3 regions of the Endozoicomonas sp. 4G genome follow, and region 2 is predicted to be linked to each of the others. Evidence: predicted binding sites of a transcription regulator. Region 2 holds the regulator's gene; each other region holds the start of a gene.
The links. Region 2 encodes FNR, which switches genes on or off when oxygen is low (the NO sensors DNR and NnrR bind a similar motif). Its sites were predicted from a motif close to TTGATNTANATCAA; they were not measured.
Positions count from the first base shown of each region.

Region 1: a site for FNR is predicted at 4,324-4,337, ahead of nagE (N-acetylglucosamine-specific PTS transporter subunit IIBC). Genes of this name have one in related genera too.
Region 3: a site for FNR is predicted at 3,646-3,659, ahead of K7B67_RS07735 (FeoA family protein). Genes of this name have one in related genera too.

Region 1 covers NZ_CP082909.1:1,114,791-1,121,381, forward strand. The annotation lists gene ptsI (phosphoenolpyruvate-protein phosphotransferase PtsI) at 1-1,446, shown strand, start outside; gene adhE (bifunctional acetaldehyde-CoA/alcohol dehydrogenase) at 1,603-4,218, shown strand; gene nagE (N-acetylglucosamine-specific PTS transporter subunit IIBC) at 4,509-5,891, shown strand; gene K7B67_RS04125 (HPr family phosphocarrier protein) at 6,196-6,453, shown strand.
Region 2 covers NZ_CP082909.1:1,343,983-1,350,573, reverse strand. The annotation lists gene K7B67_RS05000 (hypothetical protein) at 1-3,592, opposite strand, end outside; gene fnr (fumarate/nitrate reduction transcriptional regulator Fnr) at 3,801-4,559, shown strand; gene K7B67_RS04990 (hypothetical protein) at 4,684-5,211, shown strand; gene K7B67_RS04985 (TraR/DksA family transcriptional regulator) at 5,217-5,552, opposite strand; gene ttcA (tRNA 2-thiocytidine(32) synthetase TtcA) at 5,880-6,591, shown strand, end outside.
Region 3 covers NZ_CP082909.1:1,964,343-1,970,933, reverse strand. The annotation lists gene K7B67_RS07750 (methyltransferase) at 35-574, shown strand; gene K7B67_RS07745 (FeoC-like transcriptional regulator) at 604-855, opposite strand; gene feoB (Fe(2+) transporter permease subunit FeoB) at 858-3,212, opposite strand; gene K7B67_RS07735 (FeoA family protein) at 3,209-3,442, opposite strand; gene ltrA (group II intron reverse transcriptase/maturase) at 3,815-5,140, opposite strand; gene K7B67_RS07725 (KpsF/GutQ family sugar-phosphate isomerase) at 5,643-6,591, shown strand, end outside.

The sequences.
Region 1 (6,591 bases), 230 kb from region 2:
GTTATTTCTGCCATCCGCTCGCTGAAGTCCGCAGACTCAGCACTGAATGAGGCCATTATGGCCAATGTCAGTATGCTCGAAGAGCTGGACGACCCGTATCTGCGTGAGCGCGTTGCAGATATCAAGGATGTCGGTCACAGGATGCTGAAGAATTTGCTGGGTATTCCTGTCGCTTCTCTGGAGGACGTGGAAAAAGGCTCTATTATTATTGCCGATGACCTGACTCCTTCTGATACTTCCCAGATTGATCTCGACAGGGTCTGGGGTTTTGTGACGAACGTCGGTGGTCGTACTTCCCATTCTGCCATTATGGCGCGCTCTCTTGAACTGCCTGCCATTGTCGGGGCTAAAGTGGCTACTGACAGAATTCAGAATGGTGACCAGGTGGTACTGGATGCCATCAACAATAAAGTGCTGGTGAATCCGGACGCTGCTGCCCTGGATGAATACCGAACTCTTCAGGAACAGTTGGATAAAGAACGCGTTGAGCTGGCCAAGCTTAAAGATTTTCCCTGCGAAACCCGAGACGGTAAGGTCTTCGAAGTCTGTGCCAACATAGGTACGGTCAAGGATGTTGAGGGCGCTGATCGTCATGGTGCTGAAGGCGTAGGTCTCTACAGAACTGAATTTCTGTTTATGGATCGCACTCATATGCCTACGGAAGAAGAGCAGTTCGAGGCTTATAAGGGCGTGGCTGAGGCTATGACCGGTCGTCCGGTGATTATCCGTACTCTGGATATCGGCGGTGACAAGGAGCTGCCCTATCTGGACCTGCCTAAAGAGCTGAATCCGTTTCTCGGCTGGCGTGCCATTCGAATGTGCTTTGACAAGCCTGAAATTCTTAACACCCAGTTGCGTGCCATTTTCAGGGCCAGTGCTTTTGGCAAGGTGAAGATTATGTTCCCCATGGTTATTTCCGTGGAAGAAGCCCGTCGCCTGAAAGCCATGGTGGCAGCTGTCAAGGCTGAACTCACTCATGAAGGTGTCCGTTTTGATGACCGTGTTGAAGTAGGCATCATGGTAGAAACTCCCGCTGCTGTGATGGTTGCTGACCTGCTAATTGAAGAGATGGACTTCTTTAGTATCGGTACCAATGACTTGACCCAGTACGTTCTGGCCGTGGACCGTGGCAATGAAATGATTGCTGATCTCTATGACCCTCTGGCACCTGCCGTGCTGCGCTCCATCAAGCGGGTTATTGATTGCTCCCATAAAGCGGGCAAGTGGACCGGCATGTGTGGAGAAATGGCTGGCGATGAACGGGCAGCCCTGATATTGGCAGGTCTGGGTCTGGATGAGTTCAGTATGAGTGCCACCTCTATTCCCAGGGTTAAGAGAGTGCTCAGAGAACAAGGTTACGAAGCCTTGCAGAAACTGGCTGATCAGGTGGTGAATCAGCCTACTACTGAGGATGTTAAAGCAATCCTTGATGCATTTATTGAGTAACACAGAGGGGGGCATTAGCTCCCCCTTTTTTTAAGGCTCAAAAAGTCACTGGCTCAGCATTTGCGGGATAGGGTCCGAACATTCGAACAGAGCCGAAGGGTTAAAGAATATTCGAACGAACCGTGTTTTAATAAACGACAGTGTGAGGTGATTCTCATGGCAGGTAAACCGGCAGTTAAGGCTCAGGAAAAAAAACAGGACAGTGTTTCCAGCGTTGATGCGCAGCTTGATGGTCTGCTGAAGCGGGCCCGGATAGCCAGAGAAAAATATCTGGAGCTGAACCAGGAAGGCGTGGACCGGATTACCCGGGCCATGGCTCTGGCAGGGCAGTCTGCCCATATGGAGCTGGCCAGAATGGCCGTTGAAGAAACCGGGAGGGGAATCCTCGAAGATAAGGTCACCAAGAATATCTTTGCGACGGAGTCCATCTATCACTCTATCAAATACGACAAGACCGTCGGTGTGATTGAGGATAATGAGGAAGAGGATTATATGCTGGTGGCCGAGCCGGTCGGGGTTGTCTGTGGTATTACGCCGGTGACAAACCCAACGTCTACCACCATGTTCAAATCCATTATTTCTGCCAAGACACGTAACCCCATTGTGTTTGCTTTTCACCCTTCGGCTCAGCAGTGTTCAACGGAGGCGGCAAGAATTGTTCGCGACGCCGCCATTGAAGCAGGTGCGCCGGAAGATTGTGTGCTCTGGGTAGAGCAGCCATCGCTGGAGGCCACGCAAAAGCTGATGACGCATCCCGAGATCTCAGTCATTCTTGCAACCGGTGGTTCAGGTATGGTTCGGGCCGCCTATTCCTCTGGCAAGCCGGCCCTGGGTGTGGGGCCGGGTAATGTGCCTTGTGTTATTGATCGCACTGCCAATATCAAGCAGGCCGCCAATGATCTGGTGCTGTCCAAGAGTTTTGATAACGGCATGATCTGTGCCTCCGAGCAGGCTGCCATAGTACACGACGAAGTTTACGCGTCTTTCAAGGAAGAAATGAAGCGGCTGAATGTCTATTTCACATCTCCTAAGGAGACCGATTGTCTGGCTGAGGTGGTCATTATTGATGGTCATGTCAACAGTAAGATTGTGGGTATGAAGCCCGCCGATATTGCGGCGCTGGCCGGTATTACCGTGCCGGAAGAGACCAGGGTGCTGGCGGCTGAGATTGAAGGGGTTGGGCCGGAGTTTCCTCTGTCCCGTGAGAAGCTCTCTCCGGTGCTGGGCTTTCTCAAGGCCAGAGATACCCGACATGCCATTGAGCTGGCTGATCAGATGCTGAACTTTGGCGGTCTCGGGCATTCCGCGGTTCTGCACTCCCTGAGTGATGAAGTGGTTGATCAGTTCTCTCTGGCGATGAAGGCCGGTCGTATCATCATTAACTCGCCAAGCACCCATGGCGCTATTGGTGATATCTATAACACCAACATGCCTTCCCTGACTCTGGGTTGTGGCACCTACGGGGGTAACAGTACAACGTCCAATGTTTCTGCTGTTAACCTGATCAACCTCAAGCGTGTTGCCAAGCGTCGGGTTAATATGCAGTGGTTCAAGGTGCCCAGGAAAATCTATTTCGAAGCCAACTCGCTCCAGTACCTCGAGAAAATGCCCGACATTTCTCGTGTATTTATTGTGACAGACGAAGTGATTCAGAGTCTGGGTTATGTGGAAAAGGTTCAGTACCACCTGAGAAAGCGCCCGGTGCCGGTGCAGATGAGAGTGTTTAACCAGGTTGAGGCTGATCCGAGCCTGGCAACGATTCGTGCCGGTGCTGAGGATATGGCGCGTTTCAATCCGGATGTGGTGATTGCCCTGGGTGGCGGCTCACCCATTGATGCAGCCAAAGGCATGTGGCTGTTCTATGAGCAGCCAGAAGCAGACTTTGCCGGTATGGCCCAGAAGTTCTTCGATATCCGCAAACGGGTCTACAAGTTCCCGAAACTGGGTAAGAAAGCCAGGCTGGTGGCGATTCCTACGACTTCCGGAACCGGCTCTGAAGTGACGTCTTTTGCCGTTATTACCGATAAAGAGAAAGGCATCAAGTATCCTCTGGCGGACTATGAGTTAACACCGGATGTGGCGATTCTGGATCCCAACCTGGTGCTGACCGTGCCTAAAAAAGTGACTGCCGACACCGGTCTGGATGTGCTGACTCACGCACTGGAGGCTTATGTCTCTGTGATGGCGTCTGATTACACCGACGCACTGGCGATGAAAGCGGTTCAAATGGTCTTTAAATATCTGCCCAAGTCCTATGAAGAAGCGGACAAAGTGGCCAGGGAAAAGATGCATAATGCCTCCTGTATCGCCGGTATGGCCTTTGCTAATGCGTTCCTGGGCATTAACCACTCTATGGCTCATAAATTAGGTCACGAGTTCAATGTTCCCCATGGATTAGCTAATGCGCTCCTGCTGCCCCACGTGATTGAGTACAACGGATGCCCGAATCCATCCAAGGTGGCTTCATTCCCGAAATACGATCATTACATTGCCCATGAGAAGTATGCCGAAGTGTCCAAGGCGCTGGACCTGCCCTGCAAAACGGCGGAAGAAGGGGTTAAATCCCTGGCCAATGCGGTGCGTCAGTTGATGACGCAGGTGGGGATGCCTTTATCCCTTAAAGAGCTGGGTATTTCTGAAAAAGGGTTTATGGAAAAAGTCAAAATGCTGGCTGATCATGCTTTTGAAGATCAGTGCACCACGGCTAACCCAAGAATGCCCCTGGTCTCTGAGCTGGAAGGGTTGTTGAAGAAGGCTTATTACGGCGAGTGATCTTGTTTTTAGCCGCTAAAACTGTGCGCTGACAATCTGGGTTGTCGGCGCACTTTTGTGTTTGTAAGGGGGTTCTGTTGCCTCCTGCTGGTTCTGTGTGTTTTTTTGCTCTGGGTCAATAACTGGTTAATCTCTTTACGAAATCCTCACAATGCGGTTGAACCGGACCCCTGTAACCGGTTACATTCCTCCCAAATTTCACACTGCCCGTCACGGGTCTGTCTGATTGAGTTCGGCGGAGTTTTGATTGAGGTTTGTGGAGTGACATTCATATTTAAGGGGTGACTATTTTGAACATTCTTGGCTATATGCAGAGATTGGGTAAGGCGTTGATGCTGCCCATCGCTACTCTGCCTATTGCGGCAATATTGCTGCGTCTGGGGCAGCCCGATCTGCTGGATATTAAATTTGTAGCAGAAGCGGGTAACGCTATTTTCAGTAACCTGCCGTTGCTGTTTGCCATGGGTATTGCTACGGGTCTGTCAAAAGACGACGCTGGTGCAGCGGTGCTGGCGGGTGCTGTTGGCTATTTTGTGCTGACTGCCGGCGCCAAGACCATCAATGCTGATATTGATATGTCATTTTTTGGTGGCATTATCGCCGGTATTATTGCTGGTCATAGTTACAATCGCTTCCATGCGGTGGCTTTGCCTCCCTACCTGGCGTTTTTCGGTGGCAAGCGTCTGGTGCCGATCATGACCGGTCTGATTGCCCTGGCGGTCTCTGTGGCGGCAGGTTACGTATGGCCGGTCATTCAGTCTGCGATTGATGCCTTTGCTATGGGTATCTCCGAATCTGGCTCTGTTGGACAGTTTGCCTATGGGGTACTGAACCGCGGTCTGATTCCAGTAGGTCTGCACCATGTTGTGAACTCTGTGTTCTGGTTTGGTTTTGGTGAATTTACCAATGCCGCCGGTGAGGTGGTAACCGGCGATCTGCCGCGTTTCTTTGCTGGTGACCCCACTGCCGGTACTTTCATGGCAGGTTTCTACCCGGTCATGATGTTCGGTCTGCCTGCGGGTGCACTGGCTATGTATCTGGCTGCGCCTAAAGAAAACCGTGCCCGTGTTGGTGGTGTGCTGCTGTCTGTCGGTGCTACCGCCTTCCTGACCGGTGTTACTGAGCCTCTGGAGTTCCTGTTTGTATTCCTGGCGCCTGGTCTCTACGCTGTTCACGCAGTACTGACTGGACTGTCTCTGGTGATCACCAATATTTTTGGTGTGCTGCACGGCTTTGGCTTCTCCGCCGGTGCGCTGGATCTGGTGCTGAACTGGGGTCTGGCTACCAAGCCTGTGACGCTGGTATTCATTGGTCTGACATTCTCTGTTATTTACTTCTGTGTGTTCTATTTTACCATCAAGGTTTTCAACCTGAAGACACCGGGTCGTGAAGATGAAGAGCCCGTTACCGTAGCATCTGAAGCTGCCAATGGTTCAGAACGCGCCCTGCGTTATATCGAACTGCTGGGTGGTGAGGCCAACCTGACCTCTGTTGAAGCCTGTATTACCCGACTGCGCCTGACTCTGGCTAACCGTAACCTGATTGATGAAGCCGGTCTGAAAGCCATGGGTGCTAAAGGTGTGGTGAGGCTGGGTGAAAATAACCTGCAGGTAATTCTCGGCCCTCAGGCTGAAATCATTGCCGGTGAAATAAACGCTAAAATGGCGCGTTAACACTGGCTATTTTGCCCTGGCGTAAAGAAGCTTCTGATTTTCTTCCCCTGCAAGGTGGTTTAGTGGAAAATCCGGATAGCTTTTTGGTCAGGGCTGTTCGATTCTTCGGTCATAGTGTGGGGTTTACCTACCGCCAAATGACTGGGTTCATCAATATTTCCTGTCGGCTTTTGTTTTGACATTCAGGCCGGGCTTCTGAATTAAAGCAGTCAGGCGTATCTTTACTCTGGCGCATCCGTTTCAGAGTCAGGTCTGTCCAGCCTCTTACTGCCTGGCAGGTGCTCAAGTTACAGAGAGACCGAATATGTTTAAGAAAGATGTTGTAATCACTGCTGAGAATGGCCTTCATACTCGTCCGGCTGCTCAGTTCGTCAAAGAAGCCAAGACTTTTGAGTGTGATATCAAGCTGGAGGCCGGTGGCAAACAGGCCAGTGCCAAAAGCCTGTTCAAGCTCCAGACCCTGGGCCTGACTCAAGGCTCGACAGTGACCATCATTGGCGAAGGTGAGGGCGCTGAGAAGGCTGTGCAGCACCTGGCAGAGTTTATCGTGACACTGAAATAAGTTCTTTTCTAGCCCAGCCTTTAGCAGAGCTGTCTTTCGCAATGAATCAGAAAGTAATTAGGTCGTCCTCTGACGAGTCGTTTTCTGGTGAAAAAATGCCTGTAATACTAAAACAGTTGCGGGTATTCTCTAGCGAGT
Region 2 (6,591 bases):
TTAATCCACGATAGTACAACTCAGCGACCAAGTAAGTCCGAAGGGCCATCAATTCTTTAAAGTAAACCCTGGAGCGAAACTGTTCCTCCTGCAAGGCCTGCTGCCAAGGCTCGGGGGCTTTTACGCCAGCCAGCTCTGCCTCCCAGTCTCTGTCGTCATCGTCATAATCCTCAATACGATAAATATAATCCAGAGGATCGCTCAGCAGCATTTCCAGCCCCGTTCCTGGATGGGCTTCATTTTCATTAGTGGCAATGTACTTTTTAACGACTTCCAGAATCGCCTGTGCATACTCTTTATCATTAATGTCAGGCGACTGCGTTTCTGAACCCTGTCGTGCAAGCTGCTTCAACGCCTTGATCTGACTTAAATAGTCTTCTGACTTTTGTTCCTCCAGCGACAGGTCACTGCGCACTTGATCCAAATCGCTGACTTCAGAATCAACGTCACTCAGAACAGCTGGATGACTCTGCAACGTCATAATACTCAGTGACAGTTCTTTAGATTCCTCCATTAATGCTTGCAACGAGGTTTCAGCATCCAGCAGCTCTTTGGCAAACTTATCGGCCTCTTCAGGACTTCCGGCTTTTTGCAACTCATTGAGTGCTTTCAGTGCTTCGACCAGCTTGACTTGAGTTTCCAGAGTCCTGGTCTGACTCTCTGTCCCCCTAACTTTCAGCTGATAGTTCATTTCATGGAGCTCTTCGGCCTCACGTTTGAGGGCAGTTATTTCCTTTCCTGTAACGATAGCCATCCGTTCCTGTTCAGACTTGAGCCATGACAGGGTCTGAGTAATCCTCTCAGCGTCACTTTGAAAGGATTCACGGGTTGTTTGCAGATACTCCCCAAGAGCCGTCAGCTCCTCATCCATCTCTTTGAGCTGCGGCAATGTCTGAACGTCGGTTTCCACAACCGCACCAGTGCCACTCAGTTGTGTCTGTAACCGTTTAACCTCGCTTTGTGTTCTGGCAAGCTCAGCCATTGCTCGTTGATGTGCTTCTTTATCCGTGCCTACCGTTTTATCCGTGCCTGCCGGTTTTAAACTGAGCACTTCCAGTTCGCCGGTCAGGGAATCCAGACTGAATTGCAGTTTAGCTATGGACCGCTCAACTTCTTCCAGCTTCAGCTTTCTTGCCTCTGACTCTATCTTGCTTGATTCCAGCTGAATGGATACGGCATTGGCTTCCTGCTTTTGGATGTTTAACTGCTCTGAGACCTGATCAAACGCCTCTTCAACTTGCCTGAGCCTGTCACTCATCTCATCAACCGAAGCGTTCCTGCTTATCAGCTCTTGCTGTAAGCTTTTAGCAAGCATCTGGCTTTGTTCAGCTACAGATTTGGCCTGATTGATTTGCTGTTGCCAGACCTTTCTTTTCTGGCCCCGTTTGTTATTAAACTGTGCAGCTTCTGTCCTCAGCTTCTGATTCATACTGCTGAGGCTCTGTAACTGCTGCTCCAGATCATGTTTTTGCCGTTCGACCGTTCTTAGTTGCTCTTTGGTATTCACTGAATCAGAGCTCAGTTGATTCACATGAGTCATAGCACTGACCGCAGTCCCCTGCAGGGCTTGACTGCGAATGGCCTCTTGCTCGGCATTGAGGTCAAGCACCCTCTGCTTTGAGCTTTCCAAAACGCTTTTGGTCTTCTGCAGAAGGTCACGAACTTTCTGGATTTCTGTATTTCTACGCAGTATCTCTTCTTTCACCCAATCCAGTTCGGTTCGCAACTGCTGGTTCGAAAACTTACCCTGAATGACCTGCTCCTGAAGACGGTTATAACTTTCCTGCAACAGTTCATGCTCATTCTTTTTCTCTTCAAGCTGCCCCTTCGTCATGGCGAGCGCAGCCCGGTCTGTCTTTTTCTCATCCTGAAGACGCTGGATCTCCACCTCCAGCAACGCTTTTTCTTTGGCAACCGTTGCTTCCCGCTGCTTCAAGCCATTGAGTTCTGCTGCCAGCACTTTTCTGGAAGAAGACTCATTGTGTAAATGCCCCCTGGTTTCTTCAAGCAGCTTCCCCTGAGCCTTCAATGCTTTTTCAACACCCTTAAGATGCTGAGACGACCGATGGGCTTCTACCCAACGCGCCCTGACCTCCTCTTCTTGCTGGGTGAGCAGATCAACCTGTTCCCGATACGACTGATTCTCGGAAGCGACCTTTTCCGAGCTATTGATTAACTGGACTTTTTCTTTTTGCAGTTGCTCCAGTTCTGACCGCAGTCGATCTATCTGGATTTGCTGAGTCTCCAGATCCTTCTGCATTTGAGTTTCCAGCGTTTTTTGTAACGTCTGGTGGCTTTCAAGCTGCGAACGTGCAGCATTTAGCTCATCAATAACAGCCAGATATTCTTTATGGTTTTTATCTTTATTTTGAATGGCAACACCCAGCTGATCCTCCAGAAACTGAACCCTTTCTATGGCACTTTCCAAATCAACTTTGTGGGTGTCCGCTTTGTCTGTTACTTCTGCTTCCAGAGATTGAACGGTCTGCTGGGTTTGAAACAGCTGTCGTTGAATCAGCTGCTGTGCCGATTCTGCCTCCATCAGCAACTGCTGGGCCGCCTTGAGTCTTCTTTGCAAAGGTTTAACCGTGTCTCGTTCAACGGCTTTATTTTGCAGAATCAGTGCCTGAATCTCATTAGCCTGAAGGTTCTTCTGGCGATGCAGCGTTTCAAGCTCAATATCTTTTTCTTTAATCTTTTCTGTCAGTGTCCGGGCTTCACTTTCAAGTGCTTCAACGTGTTCCTGGGCGAGTCGAAGCGCTTCTTCGCTTTCAGTATCTTGCTTGTCCCTGCGTAGCTCATTCAGTTGTTCAACTTCTTGATCCACTTTTGCTATCTCAAGATCAACAGTCCTGTGTCGTTCAGTGAGTGTTCTTAACTCATCGTCCAACTGTTTTTGCCGTTGCTCAGCATCCCTGAGTCGTTCGATTCGAGACTGCATCTCCTCAAAGTGTTCTTGCCCTGAAGCCAGGTCCGATGTTCCCGGAACCAGCTGACTGGTGAGCTCTGCTTTTCGTTGCCTCTCACGCTCCAGCTCTGCTTCTGCCTGGTGGAGTCTTCTATCAAGAGCCTCTGCACGCTCAGATTCTCTGAGCTCCAGCTGTTCCCGAATGATTCTCTGGGGTTGTGCATGGGTAACGACAAAATCAGTCAGCTGCCTGGAACGCCTTTCCAGCTCGCCGGCATGGGTCCGAAGATAAAACAGGTAACCTACTCCCGAACACACAGCCACTCCGGCAGCCATTGGAATAGAAACAGAAGCAGCCCCCGCGGCAAAAGCCCCAGCGACCAGAACCCCGGTTCCCTTGGCTATGGTGACAGCGATTCTCCGGCTATTCCAAATCGTACTTTTTTGAAGCCGGGTGCGATGCACCTCTTCAAGCTCAGCGCACTCAACCTCTTCGAGTTTTAATGCCCGGAGTTTATCCAGCCCCAGCTCGGCCTTTCTGGCCATCAGGATGCTTTTTTCCTGCGACGTAAGATCATTAAACGACAGACCCTCTGCTTCGACGAGTTCTTCAAAAGTTCGGGGTTCCGGCTCCTGCATGGTGGGTGTAAACAGCATTCCCGTCACTGAGTTGAGCAGATTCATAGCGTCAATTCCCTGATTTACGAAATTGTGTTCAGAACAGTTATCGACACCTTTTCTTTAAACCCAATGCGACAGAGTAAGTATTTCCCGAAAAAGCCTTAGATATGAAGAAATTACGCCTCAGTCTCGGAAAGCACAGACTTACACTTTGATAACATTTTCAATAGAATGGCCAACGATTTCGCCAATACGACTTTGAGGCCACTCAATGACGTCAAAGCCCAATGTACGACAACCTAGCCATGTGGCCTGTAGAGACTGTAGCCTTAGCTCTCTCTGTCTGCCGCTGGCATTGAGTCTACAAGACATTGACCAGCTTGATCGCATCATCAAGCGAGGCCGCCCTCTCAAGAAGGGGGAGTATCTTTTTCTGGAAGGAGACCCGTTCACCAGTGTCTTCGCTGTTCGCTCCGGAGCCATAAAAACCTATACCGCCACCAATGAAGGTGAAGAACAGATTACCTCTTTTTATCTTCCCAGCGAGATATTGGGTTTGAGTGGTATGGATACTGATGTCTTCCCGGTTTCTGCACAGGCTATGGAAACCACCATGATCTGTGAGATCCCTTTTGAGCAGCTGGAAGTACTATCCGACCAATTCCCGGAATTGCGTCGTCATATGATGCGCCTGATGAGCAAGAAGATTCGGGAAGATCAGCAAATGATGATGCTACTGTCCAAGAAAAATGCTGATGAGAGGATTGCCACCTTCCTGATCAACCTGGCCAGCCGTTTCCGTCGCCGGGGCTTCTCATCTCAGTCATTCCGGCTGTCCATGTCCCGCAACGAAATGGGGAACTACCTGGGACTGGCTGTAGAAACCGTTAGCCGGGTATTTACCCGATTCCAGAAAAACGGTTTGATTCTGGCCGTGGGCAAAGAAATTGAGATACGCGACCCGGTTCAGTTATGCCAGCTGGCGGGCGGGAAGTCTGTCGATATAGAACAGATTATCTCTACCCCGTAAGCACACGAACCCTTTTCATAATCTGAAGTTTCAGCGGTAAAAATTTTACTGTACTTCAGATTTTTTTGGGTGCTACGATAATCCCTGTAATGAAAAATAATGCTCTAAGGCAAGGGAAATCCTGATGGGTATTTGTGCAAAGGAACTGCGCCACTACGTTGTTCGTCCTACCCTGAAGCATTTAAGAATGTGGAGCCCCACTGCAGAAAACCTGCTGTTGGGAACCGCAGCCCGGGAATCCGGGCTTGGCTTCCATCTTAAGCAGGAACACCATCAGGCGCTGGGTATCTATCAAATTTCACCAAGAATGCATCGCAATATCTGGGATCATTATCTGGCGAAGAAATCCGACCTTTCCAGCTTGGTCCGGGGGCTGGCCAGCCAAAGAGAATTCCTGGCCCACCCACACCTGGAGTTAGCAACCAACCTCTCTTACGCTACCGCCATTGCCTGGATGATTTATTATCGAACCGATAAGCCAATCCACAAGCTGCCTCAGGATGATGTCCACGCCCTGGGCAAGCTCTGGCACAATTACTACCACCGTCACCACCCTGGCCCCATCGAGAGTTTTGTGGACAGTTACAAGGTTTTAATCACGGATTCTATTGAGACGGAAGCATCATTACCAGAAAGCCTGAAGACGGCCTGATTGCTTCAGCTGGCCTGATCCCGCTTTTCTGCACACTTGATGCAAAGATCAGCATAAGGCATGGCAGCCAGGCGGGCTTCGACTATTTCATCACCACAACTGGTACAAAAACCGTAATCATCATGATTCATGCGATCCAGTGCTTTGTTAACCAGGTTAAGCTCGGCCCTGGCATCATTACCCAGCTGATCAATCACCTCGTCATTCTCCCTCTCCTGCGCCTGTTCTGACCAATCGGCACTGGCCCTGCGAGTCACATCTTTACTGATGTTTCCGAGACGAATATTCAACTCTTCTCTGCGAGACAATAACCAGACTTTCAATTTCTCGTAATCAGCCATGGAAATCCCCTGAATAAATATCAACGATTATTCTGTGTGTAAACAATTGGATGCTGAGTCCTTACGCATATTGCTTACCAGCTAAGCATAGCTACTGTTACCCATATTTCGACAGATCATTCACAACAAGTCCGGTGAAATTCGGGAGAAAAGATATTCACTGTCATTATCCCTGATGCCTGACGTGAAACCTTGGATTATAATGTCTTGAATTTTCGGGATACGGCCCGTTTTACCATTATTCAAAGTTGTAAGTCACCCGGTTTAACCGCCCCTTCCCGGGCTTTAAATGAAGTTGGGTACTTTGAGAGACAAGACAGAGTCAACATGCAAAGCCAGACAAAAAGCGCAAAAACCCACTTCAACAAGCTACAGAAGCGCCTGAGACGCGAGGTTGGCCAGGCCATCGCCGAATACAACATGATAGAGGACGGTGACCGCATCATGGTCTGCCTGTCAGGAGGGAAAGACAGCTATACCTTGCTGGATATCCTGCTGAATCTGAAGACCTACGCACCGGTCAATTTTGACGTTATTGCCGTCAACCTGGATCAGAAACAACCCGGCTTTCCTGAGCATGTTCTGCCTGAGTACCTTGAAAGCCTGAATGTTGAATATCGCATTGTCGAAGAAGATACCTACTCCATTGTCAAAGAGAAAGTGCCTGAAGGCAAAACCACATGCGCACTCTGCTCACGCCTGCGCCGTGGCATCCTGTACCGCACAGCCGGCGAGCTGAAAGCCACCAAAATTGCCCTGGGCCATCACCGGGATGATATTCTGGAAACCCTGTTCCTGAATATGTTTTACGCTGGCAAGATGAAAGCCATGCCTCCCAAGCTGGTCAGTGATGACGGTCAGCACACGGTGATACGCCCCCTGGCCTTCTGCCGCGAAAAAGATATTATCCGCTTTTCTGAGTTCAAGGCATTTCCGATTATTCCCTGCAACCTTTGTGGCTCTCAGGAAAATCTTCAGAGACAGGCGATCAAGGCCATGTTCACCGAGTGGGACAAGCGTTTCCCCGGCAGGATGGAGA
Region 3 (6,591 bases), 620 kb from region 2:
TAAAACCTGATCAGTTATAAAATTCTTTCAGACAATGATAAACGCTGAACACCTACCTCTGATTCTGACTCTTTGTGCGGGTACGCTGATAACAACGACAATTGTCTTCTGGAGTCTGCGACTGGGCATCACGCCAACCCCTACCTCTGGCAAGGTAAGAGCAAAACTGCTGGAAACTCTGCCGGCAAAAGTCGATGGCAATATTTATGAACTGGGCTCTGGTTTTGGCTCTCTGGTAGCCGTGTTGGCAAAAACCTATCCAGACCAGGTTATCTATGGCATTGAACGCTCCCCCCTCCCCTGCTGGATCAGCCGATTACGCTGCCTGCACCTGAAAAACGCAGTCATCCTTCAACAGGATTTTTTCCAACATGAATGGGAAGAAGCCGGACTGGTGGTGTGCTATCTCTATCCGGGCGCCATGGAAACATTATCAAAAGTATTCAAGCTGAAACTTAAGAAAGGCTGTTACATCGTCAGCCATACCTTCAGGCTACCGGGGTGGGAGCCTGAGAGCATAAACAAGGCCAAGGATTTATATCGCAGTCCGGTTTATCGATACAGATGCCCATAGCCAATAAAATGCCCGTAAAGAATAAAAAGCTACTCACTGTGAATGCAAACAGGAATCAAGTCATACTGGTCCGGGTTCAGCCAACGATAGACAATCAACTGCTCAGGTTTACAACTGACACACCCTTGTTTGCAGCCTGACCGTTCCTCAACCAGCTTTCCCTTTCTGACCCAATGACCGAGCATGCCTTTCATGGCTTCAGGATCAACTTGAAAATGCTGACTCACCTCGGCCAGGGTGCAGACCCCTTTTTCTGCCAGAAAGTCTCTGATGGATAGCAACATCAATGACACCCTTTTGAGATTCCGGCTGTTTCCGACGGCATATCACCGGAAGAAAATACCATTCTCTGCCCTGCTCTCCTGAGCAGCGCAAACATGACGACCATGGCTACCGTAATGGTGGATAGCCAGCCCAATGTTGTTACCGGTTGAATACTAATCCGGGACAGCTGGTAGTAGAGAGTAGCCACTGAATATCCCATAAAGAAAGTCCAGCCTGCTACAAAGCATGTCCAGCGCAGACCTGATTCCCGGTAAATGGCACCCAGTGCGGCAACACAAGGTGTATAGAGCAGGATCATCAAGAGATAAGCGACAACAGCCGCATCAGTGGTGAACAGTCTTTGCATGACACCGAAGGTGGTGACTGTCACTTCCTGATCTTTTGCTACGGATTCAAGATCACTCAAATCGCCCACACTCAGACCAAGAGGGTCGGCAAACGACGATACAGCGTCTGAAAGATTGGCAGGAATGGTGGCCAAAGCTTCCTTAACACCTGACATAAAGTCAAAGTCATGGCCCTGAGCCACGGCACCATTCTCTTGATCGGCGATGGCGGTGTACATAGAGTTAAGCGTGCCAACCACTGCCTCTTTAGCCAGAATACCTGTGAACAGACCGACAGCGGCTGGCCAGTTATCTTCAGACATGCCCATGGGAGCAAAGGCAGGTGTGATCGTCTGACCCATTTTACTGAGCACCGATGACCGGGTGTCTTCATGACCAAAAGTGCCATCGGTTCCCAGGGAGTTCAGAGTATTCAGTATCACCACCACGATGACGATGGCTTTACCTGCCCTGAACAAGAATGCTTTCAGTCGGGTCCAGGTTCTGAGCAGCACATGCTTGACCGATGGCCTGTGATAGTCAGGCAACTCCATGACAAATGGCGTCACTTCACCACTGAATAGACATTTCTTCAACATCAATCCCGTCATGACCGCAGCCAGAATCCCCGTCAGATAAAGTGTAAAGACTACATTCTGACCAAAACCAGGAAAGAAGGCCGCAGCAAACAAGGCATAAACAGGAAGACGGGCACCGCAGGACATAAAAGGAGCCATAGCCATGGTCAACATCCGGTCCTGATGATTTTCCAGCGTCCGGGTCGCCATGATAGCCGGTACGTTACAACCAAACCCAACCAGCATAGGCACAAAGGCTTTTCCGGGCAGACCCAGGAAACGCAGTGCCCTGTCCATGACAAAAGCGGCCCTGGCCATATAACCTGAATCTTCCAGTACTGAGAGAAACAGGAACAGAAACGCAATGACCGGTATAAAGGTAGAGACCGTTTGAATACCCCCACCGACCCCCTTTGCCAGCAGGGCATCAATCCAGCCCGGCGCACCGATACTTGCCAGCAGATGGCTGACACCATCGACAAAAACAGTACCTGACAGAATGTCGAAAAAATCTATAAAAGTACTGCCTAGGTTCACTGAGAACATAAACATCAGATACATGATCCCGAAGAAAATCGGCAAACCCATGAGTCGATTCAGGACAATGCTGTCAATACGCTCAGTGAGACTATGACTCACAGCACCTGACGTTTTGACGGTATCCTGTACGATGAGACTGATGGTTTCATAGCGACCATTAGCCACCAGGATATCCATCTCTGCATCGTAGGCGGCTTCAAGCCGGGATCGTGCCTCTGTCGCTCTGTCGACTAAATCCTGAGCAACCTGACCGACAAAATCAGCCTCACCTTCCAATAATTTAAGTGCTACCCAGCGTGCGGTTGAGGGGTCTTCAAGCTCACTGGCAAAAGGCTCCTGCAGGAAAGCAACAGCCTCCTCCAGATGTGTCCCCAGAGATTGTGGTTGAGCTGGCTCAATGCCATGAAGAAGGCTTTGATTAATAAGATCTTTAAGCCCTTCGGTGCCTTTGTCCCTGGCGGCCACCATAGTATGAACAGGACAACTGAGCTGTTTGGACAGCTTTTCAGCATTGATCCTGAGACCTTTGTCTCTGGCAACATCCATCATATTGAGAACAACAATGACGGGCAGACCCATGTCCAGCAGCTGCGTGGTCAGATACAGGTTACGCTCAATATTGGCAGCATCGACAACGTTGACGATCAGCTGAGCTTCACGGGCAAGAATAAAATCACGGGCAATGCGTTCATCCATCGACACCTGATCATTGACCACATCCAGGCAATAGGTACCCGGCAGGTCAACCACTTCAATGGACTGATTTTTATGCTGATAGCAACCACCACGCTTTTCTACGGTAACACCGGGCCAGTTACCGACATGCTGACTGGCACCTGTGAGACTGTTGAATACGGTAGTTTTGCCGCAATTAGGGTTGCCGACAATCGCAAATACATGTTTATTCATTGGCGGATCACTTCGATGACTGCCGCTTCATGACGACGCAGACTGAGTTGAAATCCGCGAACCTGAAGCTGAATAGGATCGCCCAAAGGCGCTACCCTGCATACTCTGAAGCAGGTTCCGGGCGTGAGTCCCATGGCCAGAAGCTTACGACGATAAGCAGAGGCAGCTCCCCTGAAAGCAGAAATCTGAGCCTTATCTCCTGTCCGAAGATCCTCCAGAGTGGTGGTCATCGCAATCTCCTGACTCTTCTACCGAAACAGGCAGTGTCGGATAAAGAGTACTTCCAGATACATCCGGGGATGTGGTGAAAAAGGCAACCTGAGGCAGTTTATGAATCGACAACAACAGATTGGAAAACAGGGGAAAGATTAGGCCTAAATGAGAATAATTTCAATTTACAATACGGATGATTAATATCGTAATTACTGAAATATTGACGCTGATCAACCAAAGCCCGTTCAGAATGAACGTAGATTGTTCACATCAGACTCATTGAAGTGACGTAATAGTTTGTTGGGTGAGATCGGGATAGGGCGTAGCCTCACAGCTACGCTCCTCCCACAACACCCAGCATACGGGTCCGTACTGGGCGTTTCGGTCAGTTAAGCAGCCAATAATCTAATCAAACCTAATTCATCGAACCAACTATTCGGCAATGCTAAGTGCAGCGCAGGACTCCGGCTTATCCGCCAGTACCCTTTGCTCGATCCTACTGTCTGCCTCGTCAGCTCTTCACTGACTCCTCGCCTTCTTAGCTCCGCATATCGCTTCGGACTTTTCTTCCATTGATACCAGAGCAAACTTCTCAATCGTCGCCTGATCCAGCAGTCAAAGTTTTCAAACTCCGAACGGGTTTCAACTTCTCGAAAGTAGTTCTTCCAGCCCCGTAAATAGCGATTCAGAGACTCCAATCTCTGCTCCAGTGACCGCCCGCCTTTGCGGGTTAGTTGTTTGACCTTGTCCCTGAACCGCTTGCAGGTTTTATCTGCCAGCTTCTTCCTGCCATCTCTGGTAAAGCTGTATCCCAGGAACGCCCGCCTCCATGCCTTGTCAACTGCACTTTTCGCAACGTTGACTTTCAGCTTCAGCTTACTTTCGATGTAACGAGTCAAACTTGCCATCACTCTCTCGCCTGCTTTCTTGCTTCGCACAAACACCCGACAGTCATCAGCGTAACGTACAAATCGTAAATCACGCTTTTCTAACTCTTTATCGAGTTCATCCAGTACGATGTTAGACAACACAGGTGAGAGCGGCCCTCCCTGAGGCACTCCTTCCGTCTGCGGTTTTACCAGCCCGTTCTCCATCACTCCGGACTGTAGGAATCGTCGAATTAAACGTAATACATCCTTGTCATCTGTGTGAACTGCCAGTTTTGCCATCAGTCGATCATGGTTAACCCGATCGAAGAATTTCGACAGGTCAATGTCCACAACCCAGTTATATCCTTCTCGGATATACGACTGAGCCTGATTAATCGCCTGATGAGCTGACCGGTTCGGCCTGAACCCGTAACTGAAAGATGAGAACCTTAGTTCCCACTCGGCCTGCAATACTTGCTGTATCGCTTGCTGCACCATTCGGTCTAAGGCGATTGGTATACCCAACTGCCTTTCTCCTCCGTCCGGTTTGGGAATCAGTACTCGCCTTACGGGAGCAGGACGCCATTCTCCCTGCAAAAGACATTGTCGCAGTTCATGACCATGTTCTTGTAGATGGGTGTACAACCCTTCCACTGTCATACGGTCGATCCCTGCTGCGCCTTTATTGCGTTTAACTCGCTGAAAGGCTCTTGTTAAATTATTGGGGTTGGCGATACGCTCCATCAGTCTAGTACCACCCGCCGGGCTTTCGTAATCCTGTGATACCGACACGACCTCAGCTCTCATAGCCTTGCAGCCTCCGGTTCCGCCGTGACCACTTGGCATGAGTTCCAGTGTTTGCTGGATTTGTCTGCGTCCAGTGTATCGAATAACAGAAACTACTCACCACTCTGTACCGTTCAGGCCTTCACTGACATACGCCAGCTACTATGCCATCTGCTGACTTCTGTGTGGCGGTCAAGTCACCTTACGATGACCTCAGTCCGAAATATCAGACACCACACAGACCTCCCGAGGTAAGTCACACCGCCTTCGCCGCACAACCGCCAGATCTACTGCCTGAATGTCCGGATGAGTATGGACTTCGTCATCATACGCTGACTCGTCCTCACGCAAACAGCCTCATATCTGATTTCTGTTCGTCGGCTCGCGGTTTTGCTCCACACTGCCTTCAGCCTGCATCTCACGATACAAACCTTGTGCTTCACTAGTCCTTCGCCCTCATCTGGCTGGACAGGGGACTTTCACCCCCAAGCTGTGTGACATGCTCGGCACACGTATGCATTCCCACGCAGTGCGTGGGAACGAGGAAAAGGTTTGAAAAATAATGACTATTGATATGCGCCAAATAATGGCCAATGCCCTGCATGAACAAGGTAATGCCCTTTTAACATTGAGTGAGCGCGTTGATGATTCTTTTGAGCAAGCTGTTCAGTTAATGCTTGCCTGCAAAGGCCGGGTTATCATTTCTGGCATGGGCAAATCAGGCCTGATCGGAAAGAAGATAGCTGCAACACTGGCCTCTACAGGCACCATGAGCTTTTTCATGCATCCTGGTGAAGCGTTCCATGGCGACTTGGGCATGATTCGTTTTGATGAAAGAGCCGATGCTATTGTTTTAATTTCATACAGCGGTGAAACAGATGAAGTGCTGAAGCTGATTCCTTCACTGAAAAGCTTTGGTACCAAGATCATCGCAATTACCGGTGGCATGGATTCAACACTGGCAAAAAATGCTGACGTTGTGTTGAACGGTTCTGTAAAAGAAGAAGTTTGCCCAAACAATCTGGCACCCACCACTTCAACCACTGTAGCAATCGCTATTGGTGATGCGCTGGCCGTCGCCCTGATTAAAGCTCGTGATTTCCAACCGCACGACTTTGCAAAATTCCATCCTGGGGGTAGCCTGGGTCGACGACTTCTGACTCGTGTAAAAGATGTCATGGAAAAAGATCGTTTACCCTTAGTGACGATATCTACTCCAATGCACGATGTTATTTTAACGATGACTGAAACCCGGTCTGGCATGGCTATTGTTATGGATGACAATAACAATCTGGCTGGTGTTATAACAGATGGTGATTTGCGCCGTTATATGACTAGCCATGATAATATTCTTGGTTTGAAGGCCAATGATTTAATGAGTGAGAATCCTGTTTGCATAACCGAGAATGCAATGCTTTCTGAGGCTGAAGATGCTATGAAAGCTAGTCATATAAAATGCCTTGTTGCGACTGATGAAGATGACAGGGTTGTTGGCTTGGTTGATTGGGCGG